Regions from separate parts of the Streptomyces sp. NBC_01288 genome, predicted to be linked through region 3. Evidence: riboswitches for the same ligand, from Rfam matches in the RefSeq annotation. Region 3 holds a riboswitch; each other region holds the start of a gene.

Region 1 (7,357 bases), 4.7 Mb from region 3:
CCGGCCTCGCCCTCGCGTCGAAGCTGGCATCGCGTGTGCGCACGGCGGGACTTGAGGTGCCGTTGCCTACGGGGGATGCCGGTATCGGGTACGAGTTGCTGGCGCTGGCTGTGCGGGCGGAGGCGGCGGGGGTGGATCCGGAGGCTGCCTTGCGGGCGGCGGGGCGGGCTTATCGGGATGCGATCAGAGGCGTCGAAGGCTGAGTCAACGGCCCTGTGAATCAGTACCTTTGACGGCGAGGAGCTGAGGATCGCGCGGGGGAGGTGGCGGGTGTGACAGAGGAAAAGGAGCGGTTGGCGACAGCGGGGGCCCGTGTGCTCATTGAGGGGGCGGCCTCAACCGCCTTGTGGGAGCCGATCCATGACAGCTTCGCGGCGTGGTTCCGGCGCCATGCGTTGACCGAGACGGAACTCCACCTCAGCCGACTCGAAAGGCTCGGCCGACGATTCCGGGTACTGAACTCTCTGAATCCGATCCAGGAGAGGCGACGATGGCGCTTCAGGCTCCTCGACGTGCTCATGAGGGCGTCCAGTTCAGCAGCGGCCGCTACCGAACTCGCCGCGCTCATCGATGAGTTCGCGTCGGCCCTCGCGGCCCGCCCGCGCGAGGAACGACTCGAGTTCCGAGACCACCTCGACTTTCGCGGCAGCACCTTCAAAGGGACGGTGGCCGCCGTCCAGCACAACCACTACGGCGCCATTCCCTCCCCGGCGGCCTGGCGCCCGGTCGGGCAAGTCGGGCCCGTGGAGTTCGGAGTGGGTCCGACGCGGCGGGTGCTCGGTCTGCCTGACGTCCCGCCGTACGTGCGGCGGGACTGTGACGACGACCTTCGTATTCATCTCGCCCACAACGGCCTGGTGCTGATCCTCGGCGAGCTGTACGCGGGCAAGTCATACACGGCGTGGCACGGAGTGCAGTCGTTGAAGAGGCACATCCTCTACGCTCCGTATCCGGGCGACGACCTGCGCGCCGTGCTGAGCGTGTTGGACGGGAATCCCGGCGACTACGTCATCTGGCTGGACGAGTTGACCGACCACCTGGGAAGCGGCGGTCTCGATCTGAAGCTCCTGGGACGGTTCACCTCCCTCGGAGCCGTCATGCTCGGCACGATCAACCCCGAGGAGTACTACCGGCGCCGTTCCGGGACGGCGCCGGGCGAGCGGGTCATCGCCGCGGCCCGCACGGTGGAACTGGCGCGAGAGTGGAGCGACGCCGAACTGGAGCGGCTTGCGGGGCTCGACGACCCGCGCGCGTACCCGGCGTACATGTGGAGCGGTCGGGAGGGCGCCGCCTCGTACTTCGCGATCGGGCATCTGCTGTTCGACGAGTGGCGGCGCGTGGGGACCCAAGTGAGTCACCCGCGCGGGCAGTTGCTGGTACGTGCTGCGGTCGACCTCGCTCGGTGCGGGGTCAGGGGAGCGGTGCCGGTGGAATTGCTGAGAAGGGTCCACGAACACTATGGGGCAGAGGAACGCGAGTCCTTCGAGGACGCTCTCGCCTGGGCGACGAAACCCCTGTTCGGAGCGTCGGGGCTCCTGGTACGGGGGGATGAGGCGCAGACCTGGCGGGTGTACGGGGCTCTCGTCGCGGAAGCCACGAGAGCGGACGGCAACCTGGAACCGGTGCCGGACGAGGTGTGGTGGACGCTGCTGGACGAGTCCGGGCCAGACTCTGTCGTCGACCGCGATGCCATCCTTGACGGGGCCCGTACCGCGTTCCTCTCCCGGCTAAACGGGGAGGACACGGCCTTGATGATCGCCTTCGCCGGCCGCGTCGGACCCGATGAGCGCTGTGCCCTGCTCAGCCGGGCGGCGGACGTGGGCGACTGGAGGGGTGCCGAGGCACTCGCAGCGTTCCTCATGACACGCGGCGACACCACGCAGGCCATGCCGTATCTGGAGCAGGCGGCTGCGGCCGGTGGTTCCTGGGCCGCAACCACACTGGGCAAGCTCCTCCGCGACCAAGCCGAAGCATGGCTGCGCAGAGCCGCCGAAGCCGGTGACCCCGTGGCCGCCCATGAACTCGGCGACACGCTGGTCGGCACCGGTCGCGAGGACGAGGCACTTCTTTGGTACCGCAGGGCTGCGGCCGCCGGCCGCCTCGAGGTCGCCGTAAGTCTCGGTGCTCTTCTGAGCAGTTGGCGGGCCCCGGAGGCGGACGTCTGGTTGTGTTATGCCGCCGCACGGGGTGATGCGCGCGGCGCAGGTGAACTGGGCGTCCATCTCTCGTGGGAGCCAGAGGCCGACGAAGTCAAGCTGGTCCCCTACTACCAGTCAGCCGCACATGCTGGAGATGCGAGCGCGGCATTCAACCTCGGCCAGTGGATGGCCAGGCAGGATCGGTTCGACGAGGCGATGGAGTTATATCGCCAAGCCCTCCAAGGGGGCGTCTCCGAGGCGGAGACGGCCATCGGGGTGCTGCTGGACCTGCAGGGCAGGATGGCCGAAGCCGCGGACTGGTATCAGAGGGTTGAAGTCGCGGACACGTATCGATGGGCTGGCACCGCGAACCCCATCGGCCTCCCCGAAGTCCTCCCGGCACCGCCCCGCCCTCCGGACGGCACCACCCCCACCCCAGATACCGTCAACGAGTGACCAACCAGCCCAGCCACCCCACCCCGCCGAACCCCGCGACCCCCACTCCGGACCAGGCCCCCGACCTCTTCACCTGGGAATTCGCCACCAACCCCTACCCCACCTACGCCTGGCTCCGCGAGCACGCCCCCGTGCACAAGACCCGGCTCCCCAGCGGAGTGGAGGCCTGGTTGGTCACCCGTTACGTCGATGCCAAGCACGCCCTCGCCGACCCCCGGCTCTCCAAGAACCCCGCGCACCATGACGAACCGGCGCACGCGAAGGGCAAGACGGGTATCCCGGGTGAACGCAAGGCCGAGTTGATGACGCATCTGCTCAACATCGACCCCCCGGACCACACCCGCCTCCGACGACTGGTCAGCAAGGCGTTCACACCCCGGCGGGTGGCCGAATTCGCGCCCCGGGTGCAGGAGTTGACGAACGATCTGATCGACCGGTTCGCAGCCGACGGCTCCGCCGACCTCATCCACGACTTCGCCTTCCCGCTCCCCATCTACGCCATCTGCGACCTCCTCGGCGTCCCCCGCGAGGACCAGGACGACTTCCGTGACTGGGCGGGCATGATGATCCGGCACGGAGGCGGGCCGCGCGGCGGAGTCGCCCGGTCCGTCAAGAAGATGCGCGCCTATCTCGCCGACCTCATCCACCGCAAACGCGAAGCCCTCTCCGACGCCCCCACCCCGCACCCCGGCGTGAACCTGTCCGGCGCCCCAGCCCCACACCCCGGCGTGAACCTGTCCGGCACCCCCGCCCCGTACCCCGGCGAGAACCCCACCGGCACCCCCACCCCGACCCCCACTCCCACCGAAGACCTCCTCTCCGGCCTGATCCGCGCCTCCGACCACGGCGAGCACCTCACCGAGAACGAGGCCGCGGCGATGGCCTTCATCCTGCTGTTCGCCGGCTTCGAGACGACTGTCAACCTCATCGGCAACGGCATGTACGCCCTCCTCACCCACCCCGAGCAGCGCGCCCGCCTGGAGAAGTCCCTGGCCGCGGGGGAGAGCGGCCTCCTCGAAACCGGCGTGGAGGAACTCCTGCGCTACGACGGCCCCGTGGAGCTCGCCACCTGGCGCTTCGCCACCCGTCCGCTCACCCTCGGCGGGCAGGACATCGCGGCCGGCGACCCCGTGCTGGTCGTACTGGCCGCCGCGGACCGGGACCCGGAACGGTTCGCCGATCCCGACGTCCTCGATCTCGGGCGCCGTGACAATCAACACCTCGGCTACGGCCACGGCATCCACTACTGCCTCGGCGCCCCGCTAGCCCGGCTGGAGGGCCAGACCGCGCTGGCCACGCTCCTCACCCGCCTCCCCGACCTGCAACTCGCCGGAGATCCGGCCGACTTGCGCTGGCGCGGCGGCCTCATCATGCGCGGACTGCGCACACTCCCCGTGGAGTTCACCCCGGAACGCCGTTGAACAGGTGGTCCGGAGCGCCGCTGAACCGGCAATCCAGCCCCCTAAACCCGAAAGTGACAGTTCTTCAACTCTGTGATCTTCACGTGATCTCCGTGGCATTAACTTGTGACAAGTGATCGACTGTGGGTACGTTCACGTACCAGCGCGGCGCCCCGCACCACCCCACGCAGCACCCCCGCACCACCCGCCGCGCGGTCCCCCCGCTGTCACGCGAAAGGCCTCCGCATGCTCTCCGGGAACGGTCGTCACCGTCGCCCCCGTCAGGCTCCGGCTCTCCTCGTCGCGGCCGGGGTGACCGGCTCCGCCATCGCCATCCCCCTTCTCGCCGCGGCCTCCGCGAACGCCGCCGACGGCACCACCTGGGACAAGGTGGCCAACTGCGAGAGCGGCGGCTCCTGGAGCGAGAACGACGGCAACGGCTACTACGGCGGCCTGCAGATGACCCAGGACGAATGGGAGAAGTACGGCGGCCTCGCCTACGCCCCGAGCGCCGACCTGGCCAGCCGCTCCCAGCAGATAGCCGTCGCCGAGAAGATCCTCGCCGACAAGGGCACCTCCGCGTGGACCACCTGCGCGCTGCTCTCCGGTCTCACCACCACCTCGGGTTCGACGGACGTCGACACCGGCCTCGCGAGTGACTCCCCGTCGGCCACTCCGACCGGCTCCTCCGACTCCGGTTCCGACGCCGACTCCGGTTCGTCGGACTCGTCCGCTTCCTCCGGGTTGTCCGACTCCGGCACCACGGACTCGACTTCGTCCGACGCGTCCGGCGGCGACTCGTCGAGCGACAGCCCCTCGCCCACCGCGACGGACAACTCCGCCAAGTCCGACAAGTCAACCACTCCTTCGACCGGCAACGACTCGGTCGCCGCCTCCCCGAAAATCGACGAATCGGACAACTCGGGCCAGGCGGTGGGCAAATGGAGCCTCGTCGACACCGGCGCGCTCAGCGATTCCGACGACCAGCAGGGTGACCAGCAGAGTGCCGGTAAGCATCGCGGTGCCAGCGCCGAGGAGAGCGTGTCGCCGCAGACCTACACCGTCCGCGCCGGCGACTCCCTCGCGTCCATCGCCGACTCCCTTGGTTACGACGGCGGATGGCGTGCGCTCTACGCCGAGAACAAAAAGGTGATAGGCGCCGATCCGACCCAGATCGCCGCCGGTCAGACCTTGGACGTCGGTACGGAAGTGGACGAAAAGTAGCAAGAGAGCAGCGGGAGTTCACGTCATGCTTCGAGCTGAATGTCCGGTTTGATCAAAGTGTGGGATGAGTCTCAGAAGCCCTGATCGTCTTTGAAATTCCGCCGATTCCGTGTCTACGGTCAAGGCCGCTCGTCACCACGAGCCCCGGCTGCCGCACACGCCGAGTCCTGCCAGCGGCCTCCGGGAACATTCGTCGCGTCAAGCGCCGTAGGCAGGAGCGGGGGACCCAAGGTAAGCGCCGGGCCCGGGAGTTGAGAGACGACCGGAACCGGCTTGGGGTTAAGTCGTGCCGCGTACGAGACGTACGAGCACGGCCGGGCAACTCACACGGCCCGAACCCGACAGCTCACCTCGCAGGCGTCGGTGAGGGGATTGGGATTTTCCATGCTGTTTTCCAGCAAGGGCAAGCACCGCCGTCCGTCTAAGGCCACCCGCGTCGCCACGCTCGCCGGCGTCACCGGTGTCGCGATCGCCGCCCCGCTGATGGCCACCGGCAGCGCCTCCGCCGCCACCGCGTCCGAGTGGGACACGGTCGCCAGCTGCGAGTCCGGCGGCAACTGGTCCATCAACACCGGTAACGGCTACTACGGCGGCCTGCAGTTCTCCGCCTCGACGTGGGCCGCGTACGGCGGCACCGCCTACGCCTCCACCGCGAACCAGGCCTCCAAGTCCCAGCAGATAGCCGTCGCCGAGAAGGTTCTCGCCGCCCAGGGCAAGGGTGCCTGGCCCACCTGCGGCACCGGCCTCTCCGGCGCCTCGTACTCCGGCGGCAGCTCCAGCTCGTCGAGCAGCTCGAACAGCTCCAGCTCCTCCAAGAGCACCACCGAGCGCTCCACGAGCGACACCACCGCCTCCCGCTCCGCCGAGCGCCCGGCCGCCAAGAAGACCGTCACCACCCCGACCGGCAAGAAGGTCAAGAAGGGTGACGGCGAGTACAAGGTCGTCAAGGGCGACACCCTCAGCTCCATCGCCGAGAAGCACAAGGTGAAGGGCGGCTGGCAGCAGCTGTTCAAGCTGAACAAGGACATCATCGACGACGCCGACTTCATCTTCCCGGGCCAGCAGCTCCACCTGAAGTGACAGCCCGAAACGACATATCGGTCTCGTAGCTGAACCACAGCGCCCTCACATCCGTGGTCCCCATCATGGAGACCTCGTGAGGGTCACCCCCGTCCCCCACGGGCTCCCCGCTCCGGTGCGTGTTCCCCCGTACGCACCGGAGCGGGGCTTTTTTGCGCGCTCTTCAGCGAAGCGCTTTGTTCCGTTCGGAAACAATTTACTCTCGGTTCTGTCCATCAGGCGGCCGACCGGATGGCCAATCGCCCCGAGCCGGTTAGGCTCGTCTCGCAGAGCCGCTGCGGTGTTGCCGTAGCCGCGTCAGACCCCAAGAAGGAGATGCTCGTGCCGTCCATCGACGTCGTCGTAGCCCGGGAAATCCTGGACTCCCGAGGCAACCCCACGGTCGAGGTCGAGGTCGGCCTCGACGACGGCAGCACGGGTCGTGCCGCCGTTCCGTCCGGCGCCTCCACGGGTGCCTTCGAGGCCATCGAGCTGCGTGACGGTGACCCCAACCGCTACGGCGGCAAGGGTGTCGAGAAGGCCGTTCTCGCCGTCATCGAGCAGATCGGCCCGGAGCTCGTCGGCTACGACGCCACCGAGCAGCGACTGATCGACCAGGCGATGTTCGACCTGGACGCCACCGACAACAAGGGCTCGCTCGGCGCCAACGCCATCCTCGGCGTCTCCCTCGCCGTCGCGCACGCCGCGTCCGAGGCCAGCGACCTCCCCCTCTTCCGCTACCTCGGCGGCCCGAACGCGCACCTGCTGCCCGTTCCGATGATGAACATCCTGAACGGCGGCTCGCACGCCGACTCGAACGTGGACATCCAGGAGTTCATGATCGCCCCGATCGGCGCGGAGTCCTTCTCCGAGGCGCTGCGCTGGGGCGCCGAGGTCTACCACACCCTCAAGAAGGTGCTGAAGACCAAGGGCCTGTCCACCGGCCTCGGCGACGAGGGCGGCTTCGCCCCGAACCTGGAGTCCAACCGCGCCGCGCTCGACCTCATCATCGAGGCCATCAAGCAGGCCGGTTACATCCCCGGCGAGCAGATCGGGCTCGCGCTCGACGTCGCCGCGTCC
Region 2 (7,357 bases), 7.6 Mb from region 3:
TCAACCAGTCCTGGTTCAGGAGGAGTTCGATCGAGGCGCAGGCCACGGACGCCGCCAGCGGGTTGCCCATGAACGTGGGGCCGTGGGCCAGGATCGGTACCTCGCCCCGCGAGATGCCCTCGGCCACGCGTGACGTGCACAGCGTCGCCGCCATCGTCAGGTAGCCGCCGGTCAGCGCCTTGCCCACGCACATCACGTCCGGCGTCACCGCCGCGTGCTCCGCCGCGAACAGCGCGCCCGTGCGGCCGAAACCCGTCGCGATCTCGTCGAACACCAGCAGCACGTCGTGCGCGTCGCACGCCTCGCGCAGCACCCGCAGATACGCGGGGGAGTGGAACCGCATCCCGCCCGCGCCCTGCACCACCGGCTCCACGATGACCGCGGCCAGTTCGTGCGCGTGCCGTCCGATCAGCTCGTGCAGATGGTCGGCGTACGACTCCTCGTACTCGGCTGGAGGCGCGTCCGCGAAGATCTGTTGAGGCAGCACTCCTGCCCACAGCTCGTGCATTCCGCCCTCGGGGTCGCACACCGACATCGGATGCCAGGTGTCACCGTGGTAGCCGCCGCGCCAGGTCAGCAGGCGCTGTTTCGCGGGGCGGCCGAGCGAGCGCCAGTACTGGAGGCACATCTTCACCGCCACCTCGACCGACACCGAGCCCGAATCGGCGAGGAAGACGTGTTCCAGACCGTCGGGTGACATGTCGACAAGGAGCTTCGCCAGCCGTACGGCGGGCTCATGCGTGAGTCCGCCGAACATGACGTGGCTCATCCGGCCAAGCTGCTCCTGCGCGGCCTCGTTGAGCACGGGGTGGTTGTAGCCGTGGATCGCCGACCACCAGGATGACATCCCGTCGACCAACTCGCCCCCGCCGCCCGCCAGTCGGAGCCGCACCCCGCTCGCCGACTCCACGACGAGCGGGTCGACCCGGCCGGGCATCGGACCGTACGGATGCCAGACGTGCCGCCGGTCCAGCTCCAGCAGCTCCGGGACGGGCAGGCGGCCGGTCGGGTCAGGCATTGGGCGCGATGTCCGTTCCGGCACCTCGACGGCGTACGGAGACCAGGTCCCGGCGGACCTCGTCGACCTGCGGCACGGCAGCGGGCGTAGCGGCGGAGCTGGAACCGCAGACTCCGGCGCCCTCGTGCCCACCGCAGCCCCCACCACACCCGGCGTCGGCTCCGTCGTGCGAGCCGCAGCCGCCCGCCGCCACGGTCGCCCGGTGCTCCGGCAGCGTCACCTCGCCCGCGCCCTCCACCTCGAAGCCCGCGTCCGCGATCATCTCCAGGTCGGCGTGGCCGGCCTGGCCCTCACTGGTGAGGTAGTCGCCGAGGAAGATCGAGTTGGCGAGGTTCAGGGCGAGGGGCTGCATCGTGCGCAGGTGGACCTCGCGGCCGCCCGCGATGCGGACCTCGACGTCCGGGCAGACGAAGCGGACCATCGCGAGGATGCGCAGACAGCGCTGCGGGGTGAGGTGCCACTCGGCGGCGAGCGGGGTGCCCTCCATCGGGATCAGGAAGTTCACCGGCACCGAGTCCGGGTCGAGGTCGCGGAGGGAGAAGACGACGTCGATCAGGTCCTCGTCCGTCTCGCCCATGCCGGCGATCAGGCCGGAGCAGGCGGACAGACCGGCCGCGTGCGCCTTCTGCACGGTGTCGACGCGGTCGGCGTACGTGTGGGTGGTGGTGATGTCGCCGTACGTCGACTCGGACGTGTTGAGGTTGTGGTTGTAGGCATCCGCGCCGGCCTCGCGCAGCCGGTCGGCCTGGCCGTCGGAGAGCAGGCCGAGGCAGGCGCACACCTCGACGCCCTCGTTCTGGTCCTTGATCGCCTTGATGGTGCCGGCGACCCGGTCCACGTCCCGGTCGGTCGGACCCCGGCCGGAGGCGACCAGGCAGACACGCTTGGCACCTCCCGCCACACCGGCCGCGGCGGCCTTCGAGGCGGCGTCGGGTTTCAGCCACGTGTACTTCAGGATCTCGGCCTTGGAGCCGAGCCGCTGCGAGCAGTACGAGCAGTCCTCGGGGCACAGGCCGGACTTCAGGTTGACGAGGTAGTTGAGCTTCACCCGTCGGCCGAACCAGTGCCGGCGCACCTTTCCGGCCGCGGCCACGACATCCAGCAGGTCGTCGTCCGAGGTGGAGAGGACGGCGAGAGCTTCCGCGCGGGTCGGCAGCTCGCGCCGAAGCCCCTTGTCCACGAGCGTGTTCAGCAGGTCCATGAGATCCGATCCTGTCCTACGGGACCGCTTGCGGCCAAGGAGAGAATGCACAAGACATGGGGCTGGGCGTGTGGGTATCACCACACCATGGGCGGCTCGTCGTCCGATTAGTGTCTGTGCACTGCCTACAAAAGCCCGGAGGAACCATGGCGTTCGGCTGGATCGACGAGCAGGCGGAGCAGCGCCGTCGCGCCGGGCTCGTACGGACCCTGCGGCCCCGGCCCGCCGACTCGCCGCTCCTCGATCTCGCGAGCAACGACTACCTGGGTCTGGCCCATCACCCCGAGGTCGTCGAGGGCGCCGCCGACGCGGCGCGGACCTGGGGTGGGGGGTCGACCGGGTCACGGCTCGTCACCGGTACGACCGAGCTGCATGCCCAACTGGAGCGCGAACTGGCCGAGTTCACCGGGTTCGGGGCCGCCCTCGTCTTCTCCTCCGGCTACGCGGCCAACCTCGCCGCGGTCACCACGCTCGCGCCGCACGGCTCGCTGATCGTCTCCGACGCGGGCAACCACGCCTCGCTGATCGACGGCTGCCGGCTGGCGCGGGGTGCGACCCAGGTCGTAGGGCATGCGGACCCGGACGGGGTGCGCAAGGCGCTGCGGACGCACGACGGGCAGGCCGTCGTCGTGTCCGACTCGGTGTTCTCCGTGGACGGGGACGCGGCGCCGGTGCGGGCGCTCGCCGAGGCGTGCCGGGAGTTCGGGGCCGGGTTGCTGCTCGACGACGCGCACGGGCTCGGGGTGCTGGGCGAGGGCGGGCGCGGGGCGCCGTACGCGGCGGGGCTCGCGGGCGGTGAGGACGTGGTCGTGACGGTGACCTTGTCCAAGTCGCTCGGCAGTCAGGGCGGTGCCGTGCTCGGGCCGGCGCGGGTCATCGACCATCTGGTCAACGCGGCGCGGACGTTCATCTTCGACACGGGGCTCGCGCCCGCCGCCGCGGGTGCGGCGCTGGCGGCGCTCACCCTGCTGCGGCGCGAACCCGAGCGGGCCGCCCGGGCCCGCGCCGTGGCGGGTGAACTGCACACGCGGCTGACCGCGGCGGGTCTGGAAGCGGTACGTCCGGACGCCGCCGTGGTCTCGGTGCGTGCGCCGTCCCCGGAGGCGGCCGTGCAATGGGCGGCCGACTGCCGTACGGCAGGGCTGGCCGTGGGCTGCTTCCGTCCTCCTTCCGTGCCCGACGGCATCTCACGGCTCAGGCTGACCGCCCGAGCGGACCTCTCCGGGGCCGAGATCGAACGCGCTGTACGTGTGATCGGCGAGACGCGACCATGAGTCGGCGTTACACGGTCGTGCGTCGCTGACGGGCGGAAAGGTCAGTGGAACGTGGCGAGGAAGCCCGTCCAGCTTTCGGGGGAGAAGAGCAGGGCGGGTCCTTGCGGGTCCTTCGAGTCGCGTACGGCGAGCAGCCCCGCGCGGGGGCCTGAGCGCGGACGAGCCGCCTCGACGCAGTTGTTCGCTCCCGTGCTGTAGCTGCTGCGCAGCCACCGCACACCGGACAGTTCAGAACTGGAAGGTACGTTCCGAGGCAGTGCAGACATGGTGCCTCCTTACGCGCCGTCACCTATCCCGGCGATGTAATCCGACGAATCATCGGGCGAAAGGGCGTGGAACTGAAGGGTGTTGAAGGCCTCGCTGTAGGCCTCTAGGTCTTCTTTCCGTTCGAGGTAGAGGCTACTCGTCAAGTGGTCTAGAACAACCACGTCCAGATCAGAAGTGCTCGGAAAGGAGAAGATAACGAAAGGTCCGGTGATGCCGATGTGTGCTCCTGCGGCGAACGGCAGTACCTGAAGCCTCACTTGGGGCAGCTTGGCCGCCTCCACGAGCCGGACCAGCTGACGTGCCATCACCCCCGGCCCGCCGACCTCGCGCCGCAGCACCGCCTCGTCGAGGACCACGCTCAGCTCCAGCGGCGGATCCGCGCGCAGCACGTCCTGCCGGGCCAACCGCACCTGTACCAGCGCGTCGAGCCGCTCGGGGCCGTCGTTGTCGAGGCCTCCCACGGCTGCCCGGGTCACCGCCCGGGCGTACTCGGGGGTCTGAAGCAGACCGGGGACCACCGAGGTCTCCAGGGTGCGGAGCGTGCTGGCCTGTGACTCCAGGCTGATGAAGTCCCGGTAGGCGGGCGGCAGTACACCGCGATAGGCGTGCCACCAGTGGTGCCGGCCGCCGCCGTCGTCGGAGCCGGCCAACACGAGGAGCATGTCCCGAAGTTGTGGGTCGCCGACCTGGTAGGCGTCCAGGAGTAACCGGACGTCGGGCGGTTTCACGCCACTCGCGCCGGTCTCGATGCGGCTCACCTTCGACTGGTGCCAGCCGACCAACCGGGCCGCCTCACCGCTGGTGAGCCCCGCCTCCGCACGCAACGCGCGCAGTTCCGCGCCCAGTTTCCGGCGGCGCACCGCGGGACCGTACTGCATGGGTTTCTCCTTACTCCTTCCGAGCCGCCCAAATACGGTCTGGGGTCGCAGAGTTCACCGCTTCGAGCGACAGATATATGCATATCTTGGTGGATCGCCACCGTTACCGACGCGGTAATGGCAGTCTGGCGAAGAAGCACCAGTCCGGGACCGTACTCGAACCATCCGCTCCGTGTCGGACACCGGTCCCGCGGGAAAGGGACGACCGCGCCATGGCAGACCATCTGGAAGCATCCGTCACTCTGCCGAGCGATCCCGCCTCGGTCTCCACCGCCCGCACCTATGTCGTCGGGACCCTGGTGGAATGGGGACTTCCGGCGGACACGGAGGTCGCCGACACCATCCGCCTCATCGTCTCCGAACTCGCCACCAACGCCGTACAGCACACCTTCGGGCAGTCACCCACCTTCACGGTGGACATGGAGCTGGAGCGTGACGAACGGCTGCGCATCGGGGTCACCGACAGCCATCCCCGGTTCCCGAAACGCCTGCCGGCCGCCGTCCAGCAGGACAACGGCCGGGGCATGGTGATCATCCGCTGGCTGACCGCGGAGTGCGGCGGCAAACTCAAGGTCCGGCCCACCCTGGAGGGCGGCAAGACGGTCTCCATCGAGGTGCCCTGGACGGTACCGGCCCGACCGGTGACCACGGCGGGCCAGCAGGAGCCGTAGAGCCGCCGTCTTCCGAACGTCTCCGTCCCCGAACGTCCCTGGACACCCGAGGGGGGTGGCGGCCTGTCAGGTGGCCGCCACCCCCCTCGGGAGATTCGGACAGGTCCTAGCTGACCCGGCCGTACCAGACGCTCTTGGTCCAGATCTTCTGCAGCCTCACCACGTCCCCGGTCTTCGGGGCGTGCCAGATCTTTCCCTTGCCGGCGTAGATGCCGACGTGGTAGACGCTGGAGCCCGAGTGGAAGAAGACGAGGTCCCCGGCCTTGCGGCTCTTGGCCGAGATGTGGTGGGACTTGTTGTACTGCTGGGCCGCCGTACGGGGCAGTTTCTTGCCTGCCTTCTTGTACGAGTACAGCGTGAGCCCGGAGCAGTCGAAGCGGCCCGGTCCGGTGGCCCCGTACCTGTACGGGGCGCCCTTCTTGGACGCCGCGACCTGGAGTGCCTTCGTCGCGGGTGTCGCGGCCGCGGCGTCGGATGCGACGCCCGGTATCACGACGGAACCGCCAACAGCGGCGATGGCGAAGGCCGAGGCCGTACCGGCCCTGACCATCAGCGACGGGACACGATTGAGCGCAGTCATGCGCAACCCTTCGTCAGCCGCCTGTGAAAGATGACCTGTCGGATTCGGGCTGACAAAGTTGCCCGGCCGCTGACGCGGCTTCACCCCAAGGGCTGCTCGACCCGGTCATGGCGTGACCGTCCCGGCGACCCGACGTGCTTGGGTCCTCCACTCCTGCCGATGCACTCCTGTCGACCTGTCATCCGGGTGGCGGCAGGACTCGGCGTCCGCCCGGATCGCCCCGCCGCTGCGGCGGGGTCTTGTCGTCAGACAGGGATCTTCACCTATGAATGTCCGAAAAGCCCAACGGAACCGGGGATTTGTGGGGTTACTCACCACTCACCCGTTCGGGTGGACAGCCCCGTGTTCGAAGGGGTGTCGAGGGGTTCCAGGCCCTCGGACCAGCACCGGAACCCTTCATGCGGCCCTCGGGCTACGCGTGTTGCGCAACCCGGACGGCCGTATGGGCGGAGCGGCGACTACTCCGATCGGGGGTACGCCGTTCGGCTCGTTTCGCCCCCGGCCGGAACGGCTCCGGGTCCGTCAACTGTCGGAGGGTGCGGGGATGGTGACGCGCGCCGTGCGGCGCTCCCCGTCCAGCACGCGCAGCGCCCGCGCGAGCGTGGGGGCGTGCAGTTCGGTCTCGCCCCGCTGGTGCATCAGCGCCAGCGCGTCCCGCAGCTCGGCGGCCTTGGCCACGAGCGCCTGAGCGGCCCTCAGACCACGATACGTGTCACCGTCGTGCGCCGGGTTGATACGGCCGAGCAGGTCGGCCACATCCAGGTAACGGTCGATCAACTCGCCCTCGGCGCGCGTCAGTGCGGGCAGCGGAGGCAGTTCCGGCGGCAGCATCGTCGGCTCACTCCCCGCCCGGCTCGGTGAGCGAGGTCTTGCGGGTCGACACGATCCGGTCCACCAACCCGTATTCCAGGGCCTGTTGGGCATCCATGATCCGGTCCCGCTCGATGTCGGCGCTCACCTGTGCCACCGTCCGGCCCGTGTGCAGGGCGAGCAGTTCCTCCAGTTGGACCCGCGTGCGCGCCAACTCCTCGGCCTGGATGGCGAGATCACTCGCCTGACCCTGGATCGGCTCGGGGAACGAGGGCTGGTGGAGCACCACCCGCGCACCCGGCAGCGCGGACCGCTTGCCCGGGGTGCCCGCTGCCAGCAGCAGCGCCGCGGAGGTGCCGGCCTGGCCGAGGCAGACCGTCTCCACGTCACACGTGACGAACCGCAACGTGTCGTAGATCGCCGACATCGCGGTGAACGATCCGCCGGGCGAGTTGATGTACAGCGAGATGTCCCGGTCCGGTGCCTGGTATTCGAGGTGCATGAACTGGGCCATCACGTCGTTCGCCGAGATGTCGTCGATCGGCGTCCCGAGGAACACGATCCGCTCCTCCAGCAGCTTCGAGTACGGGTCGAGGGTCCGGTGCCCTGCGCTGGTGCGCTCGGTGAACTCGGGCAGGACGTGGCGGGCGGACGGTCG
Region 3 (7,357 bases):
CGTCCGATCCACGGCACCAGGTACTCGCGCGCCCAGTGCACGTCGTCGCGCCGGATGTCGAGCGTGCCGCGCGGCGGCAGCGGGGGCCAGGGCTGGTCCGGGTCGGCCGGGACCTCGACGCCGAGGACCTGGCCCGCGCGGAGCGCCACGCGCGTGTGTCCCTCGGGAGAGAGGTGGAGCCGGTCGCCGTCCCAGGCCCGACGGTCCTGGACCGTCTTCAGGGACCAGAGGTCGAGCACCGGGCAGCCGTAGCGGTCGGCGATGGCCCTTACATGTCCGTTGTAGGTGGCGATCTTGCCGCGCAGATGCTTGAGCACGGGCACGCCACGGGTGTCGAAGCCGGTCGTCACCATGACGGTGCCGACGGCGGCGGTGAGGTCGGCGACCGCGCGTTCGAAGCGCTCGGCGACCTCGTCGGGGTCGGTGCCCGGACGGATGATGTCGTTGCCGCCCGCGGCCAGGGAGACCAGGTCGGGCCGGATCTCCTTGGCCCGGGTGAGCTGGTCCTCCACGATCTGGTCGAGCAGTTTCCCGCGCACGGCCAGATTGGTGTACTCGAAGTCGCCCTCGGGCCGCCGGTCCGCGAGCAGTACCGCGAACCGGTCGGCCCAGCCGACCATCGCCCCGTCGGGCCCTGGATCGCCGACGCCCTCGGTGAAGCTGTCCCCCACCGCCACGTACGACCCGATCACTGCTCTGTTGTCACTCTTCGAATCGTTAGCCACGGCAACCATAATTCACCCTGAGGTGTGACCTACGCGATCGTATTTTGGGGTTGACGGGCGGTGAGATAAGCCACTCGTAAAGGGTTGTCCAAAGTCGGAATAACCCTCCGATCAGGGGCGTTGACCCCGGAACTGCTCTGCTCCTGGCTCCGGCGTCAGCCGACGGTGACGCCGTGCGAGCGGAGGTAGGCGACCGGGTCCACGTCCGAGCCGTAGTACGGCGTGGTCCGGATCTCGAAGTGCAGGTGCGGGCCGGTCACGTTGCCGGTCGCGCCGGAGAGACCTATCTGCTGGCCCTCGGTCACGGTCTGGCCGGCCGAGACCGACAGCTGCGACATGTGGGCGTACTGCGAGTACTCGCCGTCCGCGTGCCGGATGACGACCTCGTTGCCGTAGGCGCCGTCGTAGGCCGCCGAGACGACCGTGCCCGCGGCGACCGCCTTGACGGTGGTGCCGGTCGGGACGACGAAGTCGACGCCGGTGTGATAGCCGCTGGACCACATGCTGCCCGCGACGTGATAGCCGGTGCCGATGGTGCCGCCGGTCACGGGGAGGGTGTAGCCGGTGGAGGTGCTGGTGCTCGTGCTGTCGTCGCTCTGCGCGGCCGAGCTGCTCTTCTCCGAGGAAGAGGAGGACGACGAGGACGAGGACGAAGAAGACGTGGTACCGGACGACTTGGACGACGTACCGGTGTCCGTGCCGCTCGTCGCGGCCTTCTTGCCGAGGGTCAGCTTCAGGCCCGGGTGGATCAGCGACGGGTCGCCGCCGATGGCCTCGCGGTTGTCCTGGTAGAGCTTCTTCCAGCCGCCGGTGACGTCCTGCTCCTCGGCGATCTTCGCGAGCCAGTCGCCCGACCGCACCGAATACGTCTTGACGCCCGAGGACTTCGAGACGGTCTTCGCGGCCGCCTTCTCCGTAACCGTCTTCTCGGTCGCCGGAACGGACTGAACCGCCTTTTCCGGAGCGGAAGTCGTGGTCGCGGCATGGGCGCCGGTGGCTCCCATGAGCGGAAGGGCGAGTGCGGCGCCGCCGGTTCCGGCTACGGCCATCGAGCGGGTGAGTCGCTGGGACTTCGGGCGGCGGTGCTTACCCTTCGCGGGCATGACGAATTCCTCTCCGGCGCCTGCGAGGTGAGCTGTCGGGTGCGGGCTGGAGATGCCCGGCCGCGCACTGGTCGCGGCTAAACCCCAAGCCCGTTCCGGAGACCGGAACAGGCGTCTTACCTGTGGGTCCCCCGCTCCTGCCGCATACGGGTGGGTGTGTGCGGAGTCCGGTCGGCGGCAGGATTGGGCGTCCGTCCGGATTGGTGGCGAACGTAAGCGAGGAAGACGCAAAGGGACAAGCAGGAGGTTCCACGGATTTGCGTTTCTTGTGTTTCCCTGCGGGAATTCACCGTCACCCTCCGTGAATTCCCACCGGACTCAACCCCTCAATCCCCCTGTAAAAGCACGTCAATTACGTGAACATGACGAACGACGCACGGTCACGAATATGACGCTGCTCACGTACACAACTCTCAGGTTCCTTTATTCCAGAGCGAGTTGGAACGAAGGCTGCAATTGGGACAGAGGGATCAGATGCGACGCAGGCGGATAACCGTCGCATCAAGGTCACCGCGCAGCCCGGTCCGCAGCCCGTGGTGCAACAGGACGGCCCCTCGGTGGACTTCGCCCGTTTCGAGGCATTCGTACGACGCTGTCGGGTCGAGCCCGCGCAGCCGGAGCGCCGGCAGGGGCTCGCCGTAGTGCTGCGCCTGGAGCAGGGCGAGGACGACGGTCTCGTCGCCGTCGACGTACTGCACGGCGCTGAGTCCGCCGCTCGGCGGGCGCAGCCGGTGGAGGTCGCCGTGCTGCACGAGCGGCCGGATCTCCTTGTAGAGGTCGACCCACTGGCGGGCCTCGGCGAGTTCCTCCTCGGTCCACTCCGAGAGGTCGCCGCCCACCCCGAGCACCCCTGCCATGGCGCTCACGAACCGGAAACGCAGGCTGCTGACCCGGCCGTTGAGCTGGATGTTCGGGCTGTCGGTGACCCAGGCGGCCATCACGCGCGCGGGGTGGATCTGGCTGAAGCCGTGCTGGATGGCGAGCCGGTCGAGCGGGTCGGTGTTGTCCGAGGTCCACACCTGGTCCGTACGGCTCATGACGCCGAGGTCGATCCGGCCGCCGCCGCCCGAGCAGGACTCGAAGGCCACGCCCGGGTGGGCCGCCCGCAACCGGTCGAACAGGGAGTACAGGGCGCGCACATGGTCGACCCAGAGGCGCTGCGGATAGGTGTCACCGGGCCATCCGGCATCAGTGAAGCAGCGGTTGAAGTCCCACTTCACGTAGTCGATCGGGGCGCTGGAGAGCAGCCCGTCGAGCCGCTCCCAGAGGTACTCCTGGACGTCCTCGCGGGCCAGGTTGAGGACGAGCTGATTGCGGAACTCCGTCCGCTTTCGCCCCTCTTGGTACTGCACCCAGTCGGGGTGCGCGCGGTACAGGTCGCTGTCCGGGTTGACCATCTCGGGCTCGACCCAGATGCCGAACTGCATGCCGTGCGCGTGGACGCGGTCGGCGAGCGGCTTGAGGCCGGCGGGGAAGCGGTCCGGGTTGGGGGTCCAGTCGCCGAGCCCGGCACGGTCGCTGGTGCGGGCGCCGAACCAACCGTCGTCGACCACGAACAGCTCGACCCCGAGCGCCGCCGCGCGCTGCGCGAGCGTCTCCTGCTGCTCCTCGGAGATGTCGAACTGGGTGGCCTCCCAGGAGTTGTAGAGCACCGGCCGGTCCTGGTCCGCGTCCGGGATGACGTACGTCCGCTGGTAGTCGTGCCAGGTGCGGCTGGCGCCGCCGAAGCCCGCGTCGCTCCACAGCCCGGCGAAGACGGGGGTCGTGAAGGACTCCCCCGGCGCCAGGAGCAGCAGTCCGGAGTCGTCGTACCCGGCGCCGCCGCCGATCTGCACGCGCGCGTCCGGGAGTTGGGCCACGGCGATCCGCCAGGACCCCGACCAGCCGAGGGCGCAGCCGTAGACCTCGCCGCGCTCCTCGGTCGCGTCGGTGTCGAGCGCGACCCAGGGCAGGTGCTGGTGCCCGGTGTGGCCGCGCCGGCTGCCGATGACCTTCTCACCGTAGGTGAGGTCGGACCGCACCAACCGGGACTCGGCGGCCCACCGCCCGTGCAGCTGCGACAGCCGCCACCCCTCCCGCTCGGGCAGCGTCCACACGGCGGAGTCGGCGCGCAGCAGCTCCTGTGCCTCGTCCCCGTCGTTGTCGAGACTCGTCCAGCGCTCCACGACGTCGCCGCGCGTCCGGTAGTGCAGCGTGATCGCGAGGCCGGTGTCCCGGAAGCGGAGCCGCAGTTCGTCGCCCTCGGTGTCGTACCGCTCGAAGGTCCATTCCGTGCCCCGGCGCTCGGGCGTGCGCACGGACAGGGCGGGGCGTGCGAAGCGGGGGCCGCCCTCTACGGGGTACTCCTCGCGGCCGTCGAGCGGGGACTCGAAGGAGGAGCCGGCGGGCAGCGGGCGCGCGGCGAGCTCCTCGGCGTCGGCGAGTGCGATCGCGGGGCCCCAGTGCAGGTGGAGCAGTTCGTCGTCCTCGGTGAGATGGACGGCGTAGCTGCTCGTGGGGCCCGTGAGCACCCACGTACGGCCGTTCTCGGCGATCTCCAGCATCAAGCCCCTCACAGATTCGAACAAGTCCACTCAAGCAGCAACATCATCAATGGCCCGGGGCCTGCGAGGCAACGTCTGTGGACAACTCATGGCCTGTGGAATCGATGTCGTATCGTCGGAAGCGTGCCCGCCGGTGAGCCGCGTCGTCGGGCCGAGTGGGAGGAGTCCTCGTGACGCAGCAGATTCCGTCGACCGAGCCGGAGTTGTCCGGAGTGCGCAATTTCCGGGACGTGGGCGGACTTCCGACGGTGGACGGACGGCGGGTGCGGCACGGGGTGCTGTTCCGCAGCGGTCACCTCGCGCACGCGACCGAGGAGGACTCCGCGTTCCTCGACTCGCTGGGCCTGCACACGATCTTCGACTTCCGCAACGCGTCGGACCAGAAACTGGAGGGCCCCGACGTCGAGCTGCCCGGCGTGCGCAATGTGAATCTGCCGCTGTCGGACCCGGCGGACGGTTCCGAGTTCTGGAAGATGGTCCGCGACGGCGAGATAGACCAACTGCGCGGGATCCTCGGCGGCGACAAGGGCGCGAACCGGATGATCGCCTCGTACCGCACGATCGTCACGGAGCGCACCGCTGAGCACTCCCAGGTGCTGCACGGGCTCGCGGAGGACAGTGTTCCCGCGCTGATGCACTGCGCGGCGGGCAAGGACCGCGCGGGCCTCTCGATAGCCGTGACGCTGCTCGCCCTGGGCGTGGAGCGCGAGGCGATCGTGACCGACTACCTGGAGTCGAACGCGAAGCACCGCCGCTACAAGGTGCGCCGCAGCGGCTCCTCCGCCTCGGCCTACTCCCCCGAGGTGATGGAGCTCCTCAGCCCCCTCTTCGACGCCCGCGCCGAGTATCTGACGGCCGCATTCGAGACCGTCGAGGAGACCTGGGGCAGTGTGGACGCCTATCTGGAGCAGGGGCTCGGGATCACCCCGGAGATCCGGGAGCGGCTGCGCGAGCGACTCCTGGACTGAACTCGCGGCCGCGATGGGCTACTTGGCGCCCACGGAGAACAGCAGGTAGATGAAGGCCGCGAAGACGTGTCCGACGGCGATGTAGATGATGAGCCGCACCCACAGGGCGCGGGGGAACTTGTCCTCGATGTTGTTGCCGCTCATGGCGTCTCTCCGGTGATCGGGCCCAGGCACAGGGTGGCCGTGGGGCTCTGGAGCAGGGTGTGGACGAACAGGACCTCGACGCCGTCCTCGTCGGCGGCGGCGAGGCGGTGCGGGGTGAGCGAGTCGAAATGCGCGCTGTCGCCCGGGGCGAGGAGGTGCGCGGTGTCGCCCAGGCGCAGGCGCAGCCGTCCCTTGAGGACGTACAGCCACTCCTCGCCGGGGTGCACGCGCACGATGTCGCCCTGGGAGCCGTGCGGGATGCGCACGCGCAGCGACTGCATCCCGCGGCCGGGGGCGCCTGCCTGCCAGTAGGTCCAGCCGCCGGCCCGGGTCGGTTCCATGTGGGCGGCGCGGACCACGGCGTCCCGGTCGGTGACCGTCTCGCCGAGCAGATCCGAGACTGTCGTACCGTAGATGCGGGCCAGCGCGAGCAGCATCGGCAGCGAGGGCTGGCGCTGCCCGGTCTCCAGACGGGAGAGATGGGCGGGCGAGAGTCCGGCCGAGCGGGCGGCGACCTCCAGGGTGAGGGAGGCGCGGCGGCGCAGGGCGCGGAGTTGCGGTGCGACGGTGGCCGGCAGGTCTTCGACAGGCCCGGCCGACGGTTCCGGCTCGGTCTCGGGAGAACTCATGCTCTCCATTCAGCCGCAGGCTTGCCCCCGAGGCAAATCTCTTGCCTCAGAGGCAAAAACCCGTGGCGCCCGGCAAGCCCCCCTACCGGTTGGCCACCGCCTGCTTCACGAGCGTCTTGCTGAAGTCCCACATCAGCCCGCCACCGCTGTGCGCGTCGTCCATCACGGCGGTGAACGCGTCCACGAACCGGTCCACCTCACGCTCGCCGATGATCAGCGGCGGGATGAGCTTGATGACCTCCAGATGGTCGCCGGAGACCTGGGTGAGGATCCGGTGCCGCTGGAGCAGCGGTACGACCACCATCTGCGCGAACAAGCCCTTGCGCGCGGCCTGAAGCATGGTCCAACGACCGCGCAGCTTCAGCGACTTGGGCCTGCCGAACTCGATGCCGATCATCAGACCCCGGCCGCGCACATCGGCGAGCAGCTCGTACTTGTCGACCAGCGCGGCGAGCCGGGTCCTCAACTGGTCCCCGGTGGCACGGGCGTTGGCGACGATCTGCTCGTTCTCCATCACCGACAGCACCGCGAGCCCCGCCGCCATGGCCTGCGCGTTGGACCCGAAGCTCGCCGAGTGGACCAGCACGCGGTCCATGGACGAGTAGACCTTCTTGAAGATCCAGTCCTTGCCGAGGGTCGCGCCGACCGGCACATACCCGCCGGACAACGCCTTGGCCACGCACACCAAGTCCGGTTCTACGCCTTCCTCGTGCTGGTAGGCGTAGAAGTCACCGGTCCGGCCGAGACCGGTCTGCACTTCATCGGCGATGAGCAACGCCTTGTGCTGGTGCAGGAGTTCCTGCGCGGCGCGCAGATAGCCGGGCGGGGCCTCGTGGACGCCCTTGCCCTGGATCGGTTCGACGACGAGGGCGGCGACGTCGCCCTTCTTCAACTCCCGTGCCAGGGCGTCGAGATCGCCGAGCGGTACGGCCGTGTCCGGCAGCAGCGGGGCGAAGCCGTCCCGGAATCCGTCCTCGCCGTTGACGGAGAGCGAGCCGGTGGTCAGGCCGTGGAAGGCGTGGTCGCAGTACAGGACACGCGGTTTCCCGGTGGCGTACCGGGCGAACTTGAGCGCGGTCTCGACCGCCTCCGTACCGCTGTTGCCGAAGAACACTCGGTCCAAGTGCGGGCTGTGGGTGAGGAGTTGCTCGGCGAGGAGGCCGGGCAGCGGCTGACAGTCGAAGCGGGTGAGGTCGGCGAGCTGGGCGTCGAGGACGTCGTGCACCGCCTTGCGGACGACGGGGT

What was found. Region 3 has a riboswitch for cyclic di-AMP ahead of OG194_RS06195 (M23 family metallopeptidase). Riboswitches for the same ligand answer to the same signal wherever they lie in the genome.
Region 1: linked by a shared signal. The riboswitch ahead of OG194_RS27625 (transglycosylase family protein) and the one ahead of OG194_RS06195 (M23 family metallopeptidase) in region 3 are both predicted to bind cyclic di-AMP.
Region 2: linked by a shared signal. The riboswitch ahead of OG194_RS40490 (C40 family peptidase) and the one ahead of OG194_RS06195 (M23 family metallopeptidase) in region 3 are both predicted to bind cyclic di-AMP.

What each region holds. Positions count from the first base shown of each region.
Region 1 is NZ_CP108427.1:6,113,899-6,121,255, forward strand. Features, by position in the region: gene OG194_RS27605 (nucleoside triphosphate pyrophosphohydrolase) at 1-203, shown strand, start outside; gene OG194_RS27610 (tetratricopeptide repeat protein) at 273-2,594, shown strand; gene OG194_RS27615 (cytochrome P450 family protein) at 2,591-4,015, shown strand; gene OG194_RS27620 (LysM peptidoglycan-binding domain-containing protein) at 4,241-5,218, shown strand; cyclic di-AMP (ydaO/yuaA leader) riboswitch at 5,412-5,593, shown strand; gene OG194_RS27625 (transglycosylase family protein) at 5,603-6,298, shown strand; gene eno (phosphopyruvate hydratase) at 6,614-7,357, shown strand, end outside.
Region 2 is NZ_CP108427.1:9,006,621-9,013,977, forward strand. Features, by position in the region: gene OG194_RS40460 (adenosylmethionine--8-amino-7-oxononanoate transaminase) at 1-1,018, opposite strand, end outside; gene bioB (biotin synthase BioB) at 1,011-2,219, opposite strand; gene OG194_RS40470 (8-amino-7-oxononanoate synthase) at 2,366-3,493, shown strand; gene OG194_RS40475 (DUF397 domain-containing protein) at 3,535-3,759, opposite strand; gene OG194_RS40480 (helix-turn-helix domain-containing protein) at 3,769-4,638, opposite strand; gene OG194_RS40485 (ATP-binding protein) at 4,851-5,309, shown strand; gene OG194_RS40490 (C40 family peptidase) at 5,416-5,889, opposite strand; cyclic di-AMP (ydaO/yuaA leader) riboswitch at 5,893-6,072, opposite strand; gene OG194_RS40495 (hypothetical protein) at 6,412-6,720, opposite strand; gene OG194_RS40500 (ATP-dependent Clp protease proteolytic subunit) at 6,728-7,357, opposite strand, start outside.
Region 3 is NZ_CP108427.1:1,388,960-1,396,316, forward strand. Features, by position in the region: gene OG194_RS06190 (SGNH/GDSL hydrolase family protein) at 1-692, opposite strand, end outside; gene OG194_RS06195 (M23 family metallopeptidase) at 881-1,828, opposite strand; cyclic di-AMP (ydaO/yuaA leader) riboswitch at 1,833-1,995, opposite strand; gene OG194_RS06200 (alpha-galactosidase) at 2,299-4,371, opposite strand; gene OG194_RS06205 (tyrosine-protein phosphatase) at 4,542-5,339, shown strand; gene OG194_RS06210 (DUF6126 family protein) at 5,358-5,483, opposite strand; gene OG194_RS06215 (helix-turn-helix domain-containing protein) at 5,480-6,112, opposite strand; gene OG194_RS06220 (aspartate aminotransferase family protein) at 6,195-7,357, opposite strand, start outside.